Thioclava sp. GXIMD2076: one gene and its partner. The protein of the gene in region 1 binds, or shares a complex with, the protein of each later gene. Links are inferred from orthologs where the notes say so. Each region holds a gene or a part of one and is shown on either strand. Other genes may lie near its edges. The genes, in order: mfd and uvrA.

Region 1 (8,450 bases):
CGGGGGTCATGAAGAACAGCGCATGGGCATATTGCTGCGCGCCGATCTGGAAACCCACGGAGGCCGAGGTGATCGCGTAATAATCCACGGTTACGCCGTTGATGCGCAGCGCACCGCGCCCGTAGGCGCCACCTATACCGAAACCGGCTTCGGTCACCAGCGGCATATAGAGCACGCCGACCGCCTTATCCATCAGCTCCTGCGTGCCGGGGTAGCGGCTGATCAGGAAGTTCCGCGTTGCATCGACGCGCGCATCGATCTGGGGCCCTGCATTGGAGCCCACACCATTGCCACAGGCCGCCAGCCCGCAGGCGGCGCCGCCCATTGCCAGAAGGTTACGTCTGGAAATCATCTCACTGCCTCTCGCTCGATTTTGCATCGGGCTTGACCGCCCGTCTTGATGGGACATGCCCTTGGTTCCCTGAAAGAGTAGCCCGAAAATTTGACCCTGTCACTTCCCATCGGATGAAACCAGCCTATATCCAGAGGCTTGTTCAGCCGCCATTGGCCAATGCGCGGGCAGCCGCCGGTGCGAAATAGGTCAGCACCCCGTCACATCCCGCACGTTTGAACCCGATCAGGCTTTCAAGCATCACTTTGTCATGATCGAGCCAGCCATTGCGGATTGCAGCCATCGCCATCGCGTATTCGCCCGAAACCTGATAGGCGAAGGTCGGCACACCGAACTCGTCTTTCACACGGCGGCAGACATCAAGATAGGGCTGCCCCGGCTTGACCATCACCATATCGGCGCCTTCGGCCAGATCGCGGGCGACCAGTCGCAGCGCCTCATCGGAGTTTGCCGGATTCATCTGATAGGTTTTCTTGTCGCCCTTGAGCGCGCCGGAGGCACCAACCGCGTCGCGGAAGGGGCTGTAATAGACGCTGGCGAATTTCGCCGAATAGCTCAGGATCGAGACATCGCGGCCATAGCCCGCATCCTCGATCGCCTTGCGCATCGCGGCGATACGGCCATCCATCATATCCGAAGGCCCGAGGATATCAGCCCCGGCCTCGGCCTGCGCAAGAGCCATTTTCACAAGCGCCTCAACGGTTTCGTCGTTGAGGATGATCCCGTCTTTCACCAGCCCGTCATGGCCGAGCGAATTATAGGGATCGAGCGCGATATCGGTCATGATCGCGATCTCGGGGACGCGCTTCTTGATCTCGCGGATCACGCGGTTGGTGATATTCTCGGGGTTCCACGCCTCTTCGCAGGTCTCGGTCTTCACCGAAGGATCGGTATAGGGAAAGAGACAGAGCGCCGGAATGCCCAGCTGGGCGGCTTCCTCGGCGGCGCGCACAGCCCCCTCGACGGTCTTGCGGAAGACACCGGGCATGGAGGGCACCTCGACATCCGCCCCTTCGACATCGGTAATGAAAATCGGCCAGATGAGGTCTTTGACGCTCAGGCGGTTTTCTTGCACCAGATCGCGCAGCGCAGCCGTGCGGCGCAGTCTGCGCATGCGGTTATGCGGGAAGGAGGGGAAAAGAGGTGTCATCATAAGTCTCCATTACTGTCGCTGACGTGCCATGCAGACGCCAGAAACTCAAGCCTTTTGGGTCCATGGATGCTTCCCTCTATGCGTTGAATCGGCTAGGAAAAGGACACATCCACGCGAGCCAGTAAAAAGAAGACAAAAGTGGACCTTAGCCAGACGCTCTTTTCGCTGATCGATATGCGGTCATTTTCCAGTATTTGGTATTGGGTGATCCTTGCTGTCGCGTGGTCTACCGCCTCGCATTTCATCATGGGCGTGCCCTATGATCTGGTTACGCAATATCGGCGCGACACCAGCCTGGCACCCGATCTCGTGGCGCTTGGCGGCGTGAACGCGCGTCGCCTGCTGCGTTTTGGCCGCGCGCGCACGGCGCTTACGGCGCTCTGGTGGTGTCTGACGAGTTTTCTTGTGTTCAGCGGGTTCTATTACGGGGCCGAGCTCGCGCAGGCCTGCCTGTTTTTGGTGGTGCCATTGAGCGTTGTGATGATCATGGCGATGCGTAATGCCGCCACCCTTGCCGCACTGGCAACGCGCGCGGAGGCAGGGCAGATCGCCGATTTGCTGCATCGCATCCGCTTCCGTGTGCAATTGCTTGGAATGGCCTCTATTTTTCTCACCGCCATCTGGGGAATGCTGATCAATCTTCTCCATCACAGCATTCGACTTTGGTGAGCACGGCCCCTATCTAACCCCCGACCGGCGCGCACGGCGCGCAACAGACAAAGGCTGCACAAGATGACGCATTTCGTTCTTTCCGGCGCCCCCGAGGGCTATGACGCCAGATTGCTTCTGCGCGAGCTGGAACGGGGTCAGAGCGTCGTGCATGTGGCACGCGATGACCGCAGGCTCGAAGCGATGCGGCTCGCGCTCGGCTTCTTTGCCCCCCATGTCACCGTGTTGAGTTTTCCGGCGTGGGACTGTCTGCCCTATGATCGCGTCTCGCCCAATCCCGAGATTTCCGCGGCGCGGATGGCCACGCTCGCGGCCCTGCAAACGGGAGTTCCGGGACCCTTCGTGCTGCTGACGACAATTTCGGCTGCCATGCAGAAAATTCCTGCACGTCAGGTGCTTGCCGAGAACTCCTTTACCGCCAAGGTGGGTGGGCAGCTCAAGGACGAGGCCCTGCGTGGCTTTCTGACGCGGATGGGGTTCTCGCCGGTGCCGACGGTTTCGGAGGCGGGAGAATTCGCCGTTCGTGGCGGTATCATCGACATCTATCCACCCGGTGAAGGCGGTCCGGTACGGTTGGATCTGTGGGGTGATGTGCTCGATGGGGCGCGCCGGTTTGATCCGGCCACCCAGCGCACGACCGAGAAGTTGACCCGGATCGAACTGGCGCCAGTATCGGAAGTGATCCTCGACGAGCCTTCCATCACCCGTTTCCGCCAGAATTACCGGATCGAATTTGGCGCGGGCGGCGCGGAGGATCCGCTTTACGAGGCGGTCTCGGCAGGGCGCAAACATGCCGGAATGGAGCATTGGCTGGGCTTTTTCCACGAGAGGCTCGAGACGATTTTCGACTATCTTCCAGAGGCTTCGGTCATGCTGGACGACCAGACTACGGTGTTGCGCGACACCCGCTGGGAGCAGATCTCGGACCAGTATGACACCCGCCGCGAGGCGATGACGCGGCGCGATCGGGTGGATAGCGTCTATAAACCGGCCGCGCCCAAACTTCTCTATCTGGATGATGCAGCATGGCAAGAGGCGCTGAAAGACCGGCGCGTGATTGCGTTTCAGGTGCTGTCGGCACCGCCTGGCCCCGGCATTCTGGATGCGGAAGCGCGGATCGGGCGCAGCTTCGCGCCAGAGCGTCAACAGGAAGAAGTGAGCCTTTTCGGGACCTTGCGAGACCATATTCAAGCACGACTGAAATTCGGGCCGGTGGTGATTGCCTCGTGGTCCGAAGGCGCGCGCGAACGCCTGCAGGGGCTGATGGAGGATGAGGGTCTCCAGATTGCACGGCTAATCACCGATGCGCGCCAGATCGGTCCCGGGGTCAACCTGACGGTCTGGACGCTGGATCAGGGATTCGAGGCGCCGCCCAAGGGCGATGATCCGGCGCTGACCGTGATCTCCGAACAGGACGTCCTGGGCGACCGGCTGATCCGAAAACCTAAAAAGAAACGTAAAGCCGAGAACTTCCTGACCGAAGCTCAATCGCTGTCTCAAGGGGATCTGGTGGTCCATGTGGATCATGGGGTCGGGCGTTATAAGGGGCTCGAGACGGTTTCTGCCCTGGGCGCGCCTTTGGATTGTGTGCTTTTGGAATATGCCGGTGGCGACAGGCTGTTCCTTCCGGTGGTCAATATCGAGCTGCTCAGCCGGTTCGGGCATGAGGACGGTCTCCTCGACAAGCTCGGTGGCGGCGCATGGCAGGCCAAGAAAGCGCGGCTGAAAGAGCGTATCCGCGAGATTGCCGACAAGCTGATGCGGATCGCGGCGGAGCGCTATCTGCGCAAGGCCTCCATTCTCGAGGTGCCGCATCACGAATGGGAAGCCTTCGCCGCGCGCTTCCCCTATAGCGAGACCGATGACCAGTTAGCGGCCATCGAGGATGTTGTGAACGACCTGAAATCCGGCACACCGATGGACCGGTTGGTGGTGGGCGATGTGGGCTTTGGCAAGACCGAAGTGGCGATGCGCGCCGCCTTTATCGCGGCCAGTGCGGGCGTGCAGGTGGCGATCATCGCACCCACAACGCTGCTGGCCCGCCAGCACTACAAGACCTTTGCCGAACGGTTCCGCGGCACGGCAATCAATGTCCGGCCCCTGTCGCGCTTTGTCTCGGCCAAGGAGGCTGCAGCCACGCGCGCAGGGCTGGCGGATGGATCGGTCGATATCGTCATCGGCACCCATGCGGTGCTGGCCAAGGCGGTGAAGTTCATGAACCTTGGCCTCCTCGTCATTGACGAAGAACAACATTTTGGCGTTCAGCATAAGGAGCGCCTCAAAGAGATGCGCTCGGATATCCATGTGCTTACGCTGACGGCAACCCCGATCCCGCGCACCCTGCAACTTTCGCTGACCGGAGTCAGGGATCTATCGGTCATCGGAACACCGCCGGTGGACCGTCTGGCAATCCGCACCTATGTCTCGGAATTCGATACGGTGACCATCCGCGAGGCACTGCTGCGCGAGCGTTTCCGTGGCGGGCAAAGCTTCTATGTCGTGCCGCGCATCACCGATCTGGCCGCGATAGAAGACTTCCTGCGCAACGAGGTGCCCGAGGTGACCTTCATCACCGCGCATGGGCAACTGGCGGCGGGTGAACTCGACGAGCGGATGAATGCCTTTTATGACGGTAAATATGATGTCTTGCTGGCCACAACGATCGTTGAATCGGGCCTCGATATCCCGACTGCCAATACGATGGTCATCCACCGCGCCGATATGTTCGGCCTGAGCCAGCTCTACCAGATCCGCGGGCGGGTCGGGCGGTCCAAGATGAGGGCCTATTGCTATCTGACGACCAAGCCGCGCATGCCGCTGACACCGCAGGCGACCAGACGGCTGCGGCTACTGGGCTCGCTCGACAGCCTTGGCGCAGGGTTCAATCTTGCAAGTCAGGATCTGGACTTGCGGGGCGCAGGCAACATCTTGGGTGAAGAGCAATCCGGCCATATCAAGGAAGTGGGCTATGAGCTTTACCAGTCCATGCTCGAGGAAACGATCTCGAAGCTGAAATCGGGCGAGCTGGGCGAGGATGTGTCCGATGGCGAATGGTCGCCCAATATCAATATCGGCGTTCCGGTGACGATCCCCGAGAGCTATATCCCCGATCTGGATGTGCGTCTGGGTCTTTACCGCCGGTTGAGCCAAGTGGTGACCAAGGTCGAGATGGAAGGCTTTGCCGCCGAGCTGATCGACCGGTTTGGGCCGCTCCCCAAGGAGGTGAATACGCTCCTGCTGGTGATCCGCATCAAGGGCATGTGCAAACGGGCCCATATCGGCAAGCTGGATGCCGGACCGAAAGGCGTCACGATCCAGTTCCATAACGATAAGTTCCCCAATCCCGCAGGCTTGGTCGATTATCTTACGACGGAACGTGATTTGGCGAAGCTGCGCGACAACAAGCTGATGATCCGCCGCGACTGGACCAATGACGCCGACAAGATCAAAGGCACATTTGCAATTGCCCGCGATCTGGCAGCCAAGGTGCGCGAGGCCGAGAAGGCGAAGAAATAAGAAAGCCGGGGGTTTCCCCGGCTTCTCATTTATTTACACGTCGTTGTTGGTCCGTGTCATGAGAATCGCGGCCAGCCCCGAGCACAGACAGGTCGCAATCACCAGCGGCATCACGGTGCCGTTGAAGGCCAGCCCGACAGGTGCCGCAATCAGCACTGATCCGAGCGTCGAGAGCGCGGTGATGACCGAGGCCGCCATGCCCGCCAGATGGCCCATATTCTGCATAGCCAGCGCGTTGAGATTGCCGAAGGTAATCCCCGCCATCGCGAAAACCGACACGAAATAGAGGAAGAACACCGCAAAGCCCCAACCCGATTGTGGCATGCCGGAAAGCTCGAGCCCCAGCATGACGAGCGAGATCACCACCTGGACCCGGTAAGCCACCGACACGATGCGGCGCATCCCCAGACGCACGACGAGGCGCGAGTTGATGAAGGAGAAGCTGCCTGCCATCAGCGCGCCGAGCGCGAACCAGAGCGGGAAGCGGTCGGTCACGCCATAGGCCTTGTAGAGCTGCTCGGCCGAACTGACCGCCGAGAACATCTGCGCAAAACCGAGCGTCATGATGATGATGAAGAGGCGCACCTGACTGTCGGAGATCACTTCGACAGCCCCGGCCAGAAGCGGCTTGAATTTCAGCGGGCGGCGACGCTCGGGGGGCAGGGTTTCGGGCTGGCGCAGGAAGAGCCAGCTGACCCCGATCAGGCCGAAGACGCAGAAGACATAGAAGATCGCGCGCCATTCGGAGAAAGCGATGATCACCGCACCGATCGAGGGCGCGAGGGCGGGCACGATGATGAAGATCATCATGATGATCGAGGTGACCTGCGCCATCTCTCGACCCGCATACATGTCGCGCACCAATGCCATCGGCACCAGACGCGGGGCGGCGGCACCAAGCCCTTGGATGAAGCGCGCGAACAGAAGCGCTTCCAGCGTTTGCGCGGAGGCCGCGATCAGTGCCCCGATGATGTAGACGACAATCCCGCCCGCGATCGTGATCCGGCGCCCGAACGCATCCGAGATCGGCCCGACGAAGAACGTGCCTGCACCGATCCCGAAGACGAAGGAGGTCAGCACGAGTTGTGCGCGGTTGACATCCTCGGGGGTAAGGGCTGCGGCGATATCGCCGAGGGCAGGGAGCATCGCATCGATCGAAAACGCGACGGTTGCGATCAGGGAAGCCAGCATGACGGTGAACTCGCGCAGCGACAGGGTTCGGGCCGTCTGGGCAACGCTGTGGTCCAGATGAGTCATGAATATCTCGATAAATGGGGTATATTCTAAGGCTGACTATAGTAAGCAGCCTCAGGTCGTCCATCTTTAAGCCCGCGCAAAAAGGCACAGGCCCACACGGAAATGTGCGAGAACTGAAACGCTCAGTTCAGAACGGTGCCATCCGGTGCGCCCGACAGCTCGTCGATCACCTGAAGCCAGAGCTCTTTGGGTTGCGCGCCCGAAATGGCGTGGGTGTTTGAGACAATGAAGGTCGGCACCGCAGTGATCCCGCGTTCGCGCGCATGGGCGTCACGGGTGGCGATGGTATCGCGATCGGCATCGCTCGCCAGAAGCCGCGCCGTCATCTCCGCATCGAGCCCCGCATTCTTGGCGATTTCTATCAGCTCCCGCAGATCGCCGATATCACGCCCCTCATACCAATGGGCGGTCATCAGCCCCGACATCACTGCCGTGCCACGTTCCTCGAGCCCCGCCCAATAGACCAGACGCAGCGCATCAAGTGTATTGGGCTGGCGGATCACTTTCAGGGGGTCGAGCGGCAGATTGTCGGCCGCGGCGATATCCAGTAGCTGCTGGTGCATCCTGACCGCGCCGTCCTGACCGAATTTGGCCTGCAGGTAATCAGCGCGGTTCATGCCCTCGCGCGGCATCGCGGGGTTCAGCTGGAAGGGGTGCCATGCCAGCCGGAACGGATGATCGGGCCGCTCCGCCAACGCACGGTTGAGCCGCTCGTAGCCGATCAGGCAGAAAGGGCAGACCGGGTCGGCAAAGATATCTAGCGCGATCATGAGGCTCTCCTAAAGGGTGTCAGCCCTCTGTCTCAGGCCGCGCGCGGATGGTCAAGAGGGGCTCAGGCCGAGCCATCCTCTTCCTCGTCATCACCGAAACTCTCGTCACGGTCATACTCGTCCTCGCCTTCGCCGACATATTTGGACGAGTTGCGCATGGACTGGTTGTCATGGGTGGGATCCATCACGACATCCGAGGGCAGCTCGCCCGCAAGCCATTCGCGCAGCTGCTCGACCACATCCTCGGGCTCCTCGCCCGTGGCCTCGACAATCGCCGCGATGAAGGCGCGCCGGTCACCGTCGATCTCCTCGAGATCCTCTTCGGTCAGCTCCGGCCAGCGGTCGATGATCGCTTCGTTGAACGCGGTCCAGTTTTCTTCGACATGTGCCCATTTCATGGCAGCCTCCTTCGTCTCGGCGTCACGCGCGGTGGCGCTCCATTTCCTTGAGGAGACAAGCCGGAACGCTCTGGTCCGGTTCCAAAAATTCTCACGCTCAGGCGCGGATTTCCGCCATAGCAAAAGGGCCGGTGCCCGCGGCACGGCCCTTTCCGATCCTGCTGCATCCGAGGCTGTCAGTACATCCAGCCCTGAACCGTGCGCGCACCGCCCGAGACATCCTCTCCCATGCCCGCAACCGTGTTGCACGCGCTCAGGGAGACCATCAGCAAGCCAAGCAAAACGAGTGTTTTCATTTTTTCGCCTCATACCACCAAGTATCGGGCATGAAGCCC
Region 2 (7,858 bases), 220 kb from region 1 along the record:
CCCCGATGTGGGCGGCACCTGGCTTCTGGCGCGCGCACCGGGACATATCGGCGAATATCTGGGGCTGACCGGCGCCCGTATGGGACCATCGGATGCGATCTTCGCGGGCTTTGCCGACAGGGCAATCCGCGAGGCACAATGGTCCGCGCTGATCGAGGAGCTTTGCAACACTGGCACGGTCGCAGCACTCCCCGCGGGCGAGACGCTCGGGGACGGACCGATCGCGCGGGCGCGCATGACAATCGATCGTTGTTTCTGGGGTGAGGATATCGCCGCCATCCAGTTGAAGCTGGAAACCGCAGGCGACAGTTTCGCGCTCGAGACACTGAAGACCATGCAGCAGAAATCGGCACTGTCGATGGCGGCCACCCTGCGGCTGATCCGCATGGCGCGGGAGGCGCGTGATATCCGCGAGGCTCTTTCGAACGAGTTCCGCTTCACCGCACGCGCCTGCCAGTATGGCGAATTCATCGAAGGCGTGCGTGCCCAGATCATCGACAAGGACCGCCGACCGATCTGGCAATTCAAGGCGGGTGACGTGCCGGAGGACCGGCTCGGGACGCTCCTGTCACCGCTTCCAGAAGGATTGGCTATCGATTTTGGCGCACAAGCAGCCCCAGCTTAAGCAAAGCTGAAAAGTTCCCTCAACACAAAAAAGTTTTTCTTTTAAAAACAGCAACAAAAATCCGACGGAGCACGTTTAAAGGACATCTGAAATAGAAATACGGAGCTGTTATATGAAACGCTTTTTGATGTCCGCCTCTGTCGCCCTCGTTGCAATGTCCGGCGCGGCTTTCGCCGACCAGCATGGTGCAAATAACTGCGCCCCGGGTCAGAAATGCCCCCCCGGCCAATCGCAGAAAGTGGATAACCACAGCCAGAAGCCGCAGGCCAAAGGCGAACAGCACGCACAAGCGACCAAAGCTTCGGGCCATAGCGCTCCGGGTCATGCCCCTACAGCCGCTCAACTCAAGCGCCTGCCGGCTCCGCCGAAAGGTCAGGAATACCGTATCGTCAACGACAAGGTTGTCCGCATCGACAGCGATACGCTGAAAACCGTGGCGGCCATCGGCCTCGTCAGCGCGCTTCTGAGCAACTGAGGCGCTTGCCTGTCTCTCCCGGCCGGGCATCCCAGCGATGCCCGGCTTTTTTTCGCCAACGCTCTTGGCGGAGTTCGGCAATAAGCCGCGCAAGCCACATTCCGCTTATGGAACATTTTCAGGGCTATGCGCATTTCTTACCCAACTCGAAAGGAGTACGTCATGCACAAGACCATTAAAACGTCGATGATCCTCGCCACCACTCTCTCGCTGGCACCGCTGGCGGCGCTGGCAGATCCGCCGTGGCAGAAGAACGGCCATGGCCTGCCCCCCGGGATCGCCAAGAAAATGGATCACGGGCATCACGATGATGACCGGGTGATCGTCATTGACCGCGACCGCGATGACCGCCGCGCCGATGACTACCGCGATGGCTATCGCGACGGGGCCCGTGCGCGCCACGATTGGCAGCGTGGTGAGCGTATCGACCGCGACTATGTTGTGATCAACGACCCGCGCCGCTATGGTCTGGATCCGCGCTACACCTACTATCGCAGCTACGATCAGGTCTATCGTGTCGACAAGACCGGCCAGATGCTGGCACTGATCGGCGCGGTAAGCTCCATCCTCAACTGACCGGAGACGGCATGTCCCGTTTGACACCCAATATGATCTGCACCCTCGGCGCGACCGCCGGGGGTGTTTTACTGAGCGTGGCTCTAGCAGCACCTCTGGCCGCCCAGACCGTCATAAACGGCGGCAATGCGTTGAATGCCCCCAAAAACCTTGCAGGGGCAGAGTTGGTTCGCCAGCAGCCCGAAAGCGAGCGGACCTGCAAGACGCTTTCCACCGGCTCGACTTTCTGCCGTGTCCCCACAACGGACGGCACCAAAGGGCGCTGGGTTCTGCAGGGCGAGAAGAAGCCCGATTTCGCCGTGGGCGACAGCTTTCCTATCTACAAGCATTCGATGCTGATGGATCTGCGCCGCTACAGCCTGCCCGACGTGGATGGCGACTGGCGCTATTACAAGGTCGGACGCCATATCTACCGCGTTGACCCGCGTAGCAAGAAGGTGATCGCCGTGGTCAAAGGCAGCTTCGACTAACCCTTGCGCCCCACTTGCCCAAGATCGGTGTCCTGAAATCCCGCGCGCCGCTTCAGCCCGAAGCCGAGCGCGCGGTCAATGCCTGCATGGCCAAGCACAACAAGCCCTGCCGCCACCAGCCACGGGGTGGCCGTATCCGCTCCCCAACCCGCCGCGCCCAGTGCCGCAATCCCCAGACCGAACCCGTAGATATGGCACAGGTTATACGTGATCGCCCCCGTGGCAGGGCCGAAGAGATAGCCGAAAAACGATAGATCGGGCGCCAGAAAGATTACCGGCCAGACCCACCACGGCCAATCGGGATCAAGCATATAGGCCAGATAAAGCGCCGCCCCGCCAACCGCGAGGCCCTCGAGGCGGCGCCACATCCGGTCCTGAACCTGATCCGCGATCATTCAGCCGCGACTTTCAGCCCCAGCATCGGCGCAAGATACCGCCCCGTATGGCTGCGCGAAACTGTAGCCACATCCTCGGGTGTGCCGACGGCCACGATCTCGCCGCCGCCATCACCGCCTTCGGGGCCGATATCGATCAGCCAGTCAGCCGTCTTGATGACATCGAGATTATGCTCGATCACCACCACCGTATTGCCCTGATTGACCAGCTCGTGCAGCACTTCCAACAGCTTGCGCACATCCTCGAAATGCAGACCCGTGGTCGGCTCGTCGAGGATATAGAGCGTGCGGCCCGTCGAGCGGCGCGAGAGTTCCTTTGACAGTTTCACCCGCTGCGCCTCGCCGCCGGAAAGCGTGGTCGCCTGTTGGCCCACCTTGATATAGCCAAGCCCCACTTCCATCAGCGCATCCATCTTCTCGCGGATCGAGGGCACCGCCTTGAAGAATTCCTGCGCATCTTCCACCGTCATATCCAGCACATCGGCAATCGACTTGCCCTTATACTGGACCTCCAGCGTCTCGCGGTTATAGCGTTTACCGTGGCAGGTCTCGCATTCGACATAGACATCGGGCAGGAAGTGCATCTCGATCTTGATGACGCCATCCCCCTGACACGCCTCACAGCGCCCGCCCTTCACGTTGAACGAGAACCGCCCCGGTTTGTAGCCGCGCGCCTGCGCCTCCGGCAGACCGGCAAACCAGTCGCGGATCGGCGTGAAGGCGCCAGTATAGGTGGCGGGGTTCGACCGCGGCGTGCGCCCGATGGGACGCTGGTCGATATCGATGACCTTATCCAGATGCTCAAGCCCCTTGATCGTCTCGCAGGGCGCGGGCGTCTGCTTGGCACCATTGAGCCGCATCGATGCCGTCTTGAACAAAGTCTCCAATGTCAGGGTTGATTTGCCGCCGCCCGACACGCCCGTCACACAAACGAACTTGCCCAGCGGAAACTCGGCGGTGACATTTTTCAGATTGTTGCCGGTGGCCTTGACCACCTTGATCTTCTTACCATTCCCCTTGCGGCGCGTCTCGGGGACCGAGATCTCGCGCTTGCCCGACAGATACTGTCCGGTGATCGAGGCCGGATCCTTGGCCAGTTCCTCGGGCGTGCCATGCGCCACCACACGGCCACCATGCACACCGGCCCCCGGACCGATGTCGAAGACGTAATCCGCATGGCGGATCGCATCCTCGTCATGCTCGACCACCAGCACCGAATTCCCCTGATCGCGCAGGTTCTTCAGCGTGGTCAGCAGGCGGTCATTGTCGCGCTGATGCAGCCCGATCGACGGCTCGTCGAGCACATAGAGCACGCCCGTCAGCCCCGAACCAATCTGGCTGGCCAGACGGATCCGCTGGCTCTCGCCGCCAGAGAGCGTGCCGGCCGCGCGTGAAAGCGTCAGATAATCGAGACCGACATTGACCAGGAACCCCAGACGCTCGCGGATCTCCTTCAGGATGGCGCGGGCGATCTCGTTCTTCTGGTGGCTGAGCTGCGAGGGCACGGTATCGACCCATGCAAAGGCATCCTTGATCGACATCTCGACCACCTGCCCCACATGCAGTCCTGCGATCTTCACGGCCAGTGCCTCGGGCTTCAGACGGTAGCCGTGACACGCCCCGCAAGGACGGGTGTTCTGATAGCGCTCCATCTCCTCGCGCGACCATGCGCTTTCGGTTTCGCGCCAACGGCGTTCGAGATTGGGGATGATGCCCTCGAAGGTGCGTTCGACCTGATAGACACGCCCGCCCTCATCAAAGCGGAAGGGGATTTCCTCCTTGCCCGACCCATGCAGGAACAGGGTCTGGATCTTCTCGGGCAGATCCTTCCACGGGGTCTTCTTGTCGAATTCGTAATGTTTCGACAGAGCGTTGATGGTCTGCGTCACATAGGGGCTCTTGGTCTTGGCCCACGGCGCCAGCGCCCCGCCCGCGATTGAGAGCGACTGGTCCGGCACCACCAGGCGGTCGTCGAAGAACATCTCGACGCCCAGCCCGTCACATACGGGGCAGGCCCCGAAGGGCGCGTTGAACGAGAAGAGCCGCGGCTCGATCTCGGGGATGGTGAAGCCCGACACCGGACAGGCGAATTTTTCGGAAAACGTGATCCGCTCCCCCTCGCCCTCACGCGGCGCGGTCTCGAGAATGGCAATGCCATCGGCCAGATCAAGGGCTGTGCGGAAACTGTCGGCAAGCCGTGTCTCCAGCCCCTCGCGCACCACGATCCGGTCCACCACCACATCGATATTATGGCGGAACTTCTTGTCCAGAACGGGCGGCTCCTCGAGTTCGTAGAACTCGCCATTGACCTTCACCCGCTGGAAACCCTGCTTGCGCAGTTCAAGGAATTCTTTCTTATACTCGCCTTTCCGGTCGCGCACGATGGGCGCCAGAAGATAGCCGCGCGTGCCCTCTTCCATCGCCATCGTGCGGTCGACCATATCCTGCACCTGCTGTGCCTCGATGGGCTGGCCGGTTGCGGGGCTATAGGGCGTGCCAGCGCGGGCAAAGAGAAGGCGCATGTAGTCATAGATCTCGGTCACGGTGCCGACCGTCGAGCGCGGGTTCTTTGAGGTGGTCTTTTGTTCAATCGAGATTGCCGGTGACAGACCCGAGATATGGTCCACATCGGGTTTTCCCATCATATCGAGAAACTGGCGCGCATAGGCCGAGAGGCTCTCGACATAGCGCCGCTGCCCTTCGGCATAGATCGTGTCGAATGCCAGAGAGGACTTCCCCGACCCCGAAAGACCGGTGATCACCACGAACTGGTCCCGCGGAATATCCAGATCGACATTCTTCAGGTTATGTTCCCGTGCGCCACGGATTTCGATGGTTTTAAGATCGGGCATTTGGACCTCCGGTTGCCTTGGACCCATAGATAGGCGCATGCAGGCAAAACGCCAATGGGATTTAGTGAACAAATTACGAACGTCAGCCAAGGAACTTGTGCAAATCCACCGCGATCAACGGCGACGCCTGCCCAAGAGGCAGAAATACCGGAAGATGGTCGATGTGCTGATCAAATTTCCGCCCATGCCTCAGGCACCCCCTTGCATATGGGCCCGCATTGGCACCATGTCACAGGAAATTTCCAAGGAGCATGACATGTTCGGTTTCCTGCGCCGCCGCGGCAGCGCCATCCCCAGAATCGACGCAGCCGAGGCCCTCACGCGGGTGCGTGCAGGCACGCTGACCCTGATCGATGTGCGCGAGGCCGGCGAGCTGCGCCAGACCGGACGCGCCACGGGCGCGTTGCATATTCCGGTGGGATCGCTCCTGAAACTGGCGCATCCCGAGAGCGCGGAATGCCTGCCGGCGCTCGAGACCTGCCCGCCTGTCGCGCTCTACTGTGCCTCCGGTGCCCGCGCCGAGAATGCGGCCAAGATGATGCTGCAGATGGGCTATACGGAGGTCTATACGATGGTCAGCCTGCGCTACTGGCAGGATGCGGGTGGCGAGATAACTGCCTGACCCAAGTCAGGTAGCTATCCCGCGAGATCCTCAACCCAACCAGCCCCCATCGGGCGCGGCGCAGCCTACAGGCGGCAGGGTTTTGCCAAAGGTCACATGAAGCTTCGCGCAGCCCCATGCGGCGACCGGCGCGGGCATCACGCGATTGAGCGCGATCCCCACCTCGTCATAGGGCGTATCGGAATTGGTGACATACATATACCAGCGCCCGCCCGCCATCACGATTGCGGCGATCAGCGCCACGACCAGAACATTCACGACCTTTGCCATATATCCCTCCTTGCAGATCTGCGCGTAGTTGCGGCAAGACCGGAAACAACCACAAGGCGAAATTCCTGTTTTCCGGCCCCGCAAGGGCCAGTGCGCGGGTTCTTGCGCGAGCCCCCCGCCTGCGGGCGGAATTCCACCGCAAATCATCCCGAAATGCAGAACACCCGCCTGAAAAGGCGGGCGTTCATGGTTATGGATCCGGCACTCAGAAGTGGATCGCGATCCCGTAGGCATCGAGCACGGCTTCATGCATCGATTCCGAAATGGTCGGGTGCGGGAAGACGGTATGCATCAGGTCTTCCTCGGTGGTCTCGAGCGTGCGCCCGATCACGAAGCCCTGGATCATCTCGGTCACTTCCGCGCCCACCATATGCGCGCCGAGCAGTTCGCCGGTTTTCGCATCGAACACGGTCTTCACCATGCCCTCGGGTTCGCCCAAGGCGATCGCCTTGCCATTGCCGATGAAGGGGAAACGACCGACCTTGACCTCATGGCCCGCGGCTTTCGCCTTGGCCTCCGTCATGCCGACGCTTGCGACCTGCGGCGTGCAATAGGTGCAGCCCGCGATGGTGCCTTCCTTGATCGGATGGGCATGTTTGCCCGCGATCAGCTCGGCCACCATGACGCCTTCATGGCTCGCCTTATGGGCCAGCCACGGTGCGCCCGCGATATCGCCGATGGCATAGAGACCGTCCACACCGGTGCGGCAGAACTCGTCCACCACCACATGGGTGCGGTCGACCTTCACGCCCAGCCCCTCGAGGCCCAGACCCTCGACATTGCCCACAATCCCCACGGCGGAGATAACGGTATCGACCTCGAGCGTCTCGGTCTTGCCGTCTTTTTCCAGCGTTGCGATGACCTTATCGGCCTTGCGGTCGAGCGATTTGACATTGGTCTTCTCGCGGATCTTCATGCCCAGCTTCTCGAACTGCTTCTTGGCGAATTTCGAGATTTCCTCGTCTTCCACCGGCAGAACGCGGTCCATGACCTCGACCACGGTGGTCTCGGCGCCCAGCGTATTGAAGAAGGAGGCGAATTCGATACCGATCGCACCCGAGCCGATCACCAGAAGTTTCTTCGGTTGATGCGGCGGGTTGAGCGCGTGCTTGTAGGACCAGACGCGTTTGCCATCGGCCTCAAGACCGGGAAGGTTGCGCGCCCGCGCACCGGTGGCCAGCACGATGTTTTTCGAGGTCAGTTCCTCGACGCCCTTGTCGGTCTTCACCGAAACGGTGCCTTTTTTCGGCAGCGTCGCCTCGCCCATGAAGACAGTGACCTTATTCTTCTTGAGCAGGTGGCCGATGCCGCTCGAAAGCTGCTTGGCCACACCGCGCGAACGTGCCACGACCTTGTCGAGATCGTAGCCGATCTTCTCGGCGCTCAGGCCGAAATCTTTCGCGCGCTCCATCAGGTGATATACCTCGGCCGAGCGCAGGAGCGCCTTGGTCGGGATACAGCCCCAGTTGAGGCAGATGCCCCCGAGATGCTCACGCTCGACGACGGCGACATTCAGCCCGAGCTGTGCACCGCGGATCGCAGCAACATACCCCCCCGGGCCCGCGCCGATCAC

What was found.
Region 2: the proteins of mfd (region 1) and uvrA are in contact, whole or in part, in a crystal structure (PDB 4DFC), measured with the Escherichia coli proteins. The link is inferred for Thioclava sp. GXIMD2076 from one-to-one orthologs.

Annotation. Positions count from the first base shown.
Region 1 is NZ_CP149932.1:2,171,233-2,179,682, reverse strand. Bases 1,894-5,890 are described here. They hold mfd (transcription-repair coupling factor), read left to right. Parts: upstream 1,894-2,237; coding sequence 2,238-5,690; downstream 5,691-5,890. Other genes in these bases: WDB91_RS10725 (multidrug effflux MFS transporter), read right to left, coding at 5,724-5,890; WDB91_RS10735 (component of SufBCD complex), read left to right, coding at 1,894-2,174. In the rest of the region: WDB91_RS10745 (YSC84-related protein), read right to left, coding at 1-352; hemB (porphobilinogen synthase), read right to left, coding at 495-1,502; more of WDB91_RS10735, read left to right, coding at 1,644-1,893; more of WDB91_RS10725, read right to left, coding at 5,891-6,947; WDB91_RS10720 (DsbA family oxidoreductase), read right to left, coding at 7,070-7,717; WDB91_RS10715 (hypothetical protein), read right to left, coding at 7,780-8,115; WDB91_RS10710 (entericidin), read right to left, coding at 8,292-8,411; WDB91_RS10705 (extracellular solute-binding protein), read right to left, coding at 8,408-8,450. UniProt on the Escherichia coli protein: Couples transcription and DNA repair by recognizing RNA polymerase (RNAP) stalled at DNA lesions. Mediates ATP-dependent release of RNAP and its truncated transcript from the DNA, and recruitment of nucleotide excision repair machinery to the damaged site.
Region 2 is NZ_CP149932.1:1,950,635-1,958,492, reverse strand. The notes cover bases 2,338-5,742. They hold uvrA (excinuclease ABC subunit UvrA), read right to left. Parts: upstream 5,394-5,742; coding sequence 2,538-5,393; downstream 2,338-2,537. Other genes in these bases: WDB91_RS09625 (rhodanese-like domain-containing protein), read left to right, coding at 5,650-5,742; WDB91_RS09635 (DUF4260 family protein), read right to left, coding at 2,338-2,541. In the rest of the region: WDB91_RS09655 (enoyl-CoA hydratase/isomerase family protein), read left to right, coding at 1-625; WDB91_RS09650 (hypothetical protein), read left to right, coding at 738-1,100; WDB91_RS09645 (excinuclease ABC subunit A), read left to right, coding at 1,263-1,676; WDB91_RS09640 (hypothetical protein), read left to right, coding at 1,688-2,146; more of WDB91_RS09635, read right to left, coding at 2,143-2,337; more of WDB91_RS09625, read left to right, coding at 5,743-6,015; WDB91_RS09620 (hypothetical protein), read right to left, coding at 6,046-6,285; lpdA (dihydrolipoyl dehydrogenase), read right to left, coding at 6,491-7,858. UniProt on the Escherichia coli protein: The UvrABC repair system catalyzes the recognition and processing of DNA lesions. UvrA is an ATPase and a DNA-binding protein. A damage recognition complex composed of 2 UvrA and 2 UvrB subunits scans DNA for abnormalities.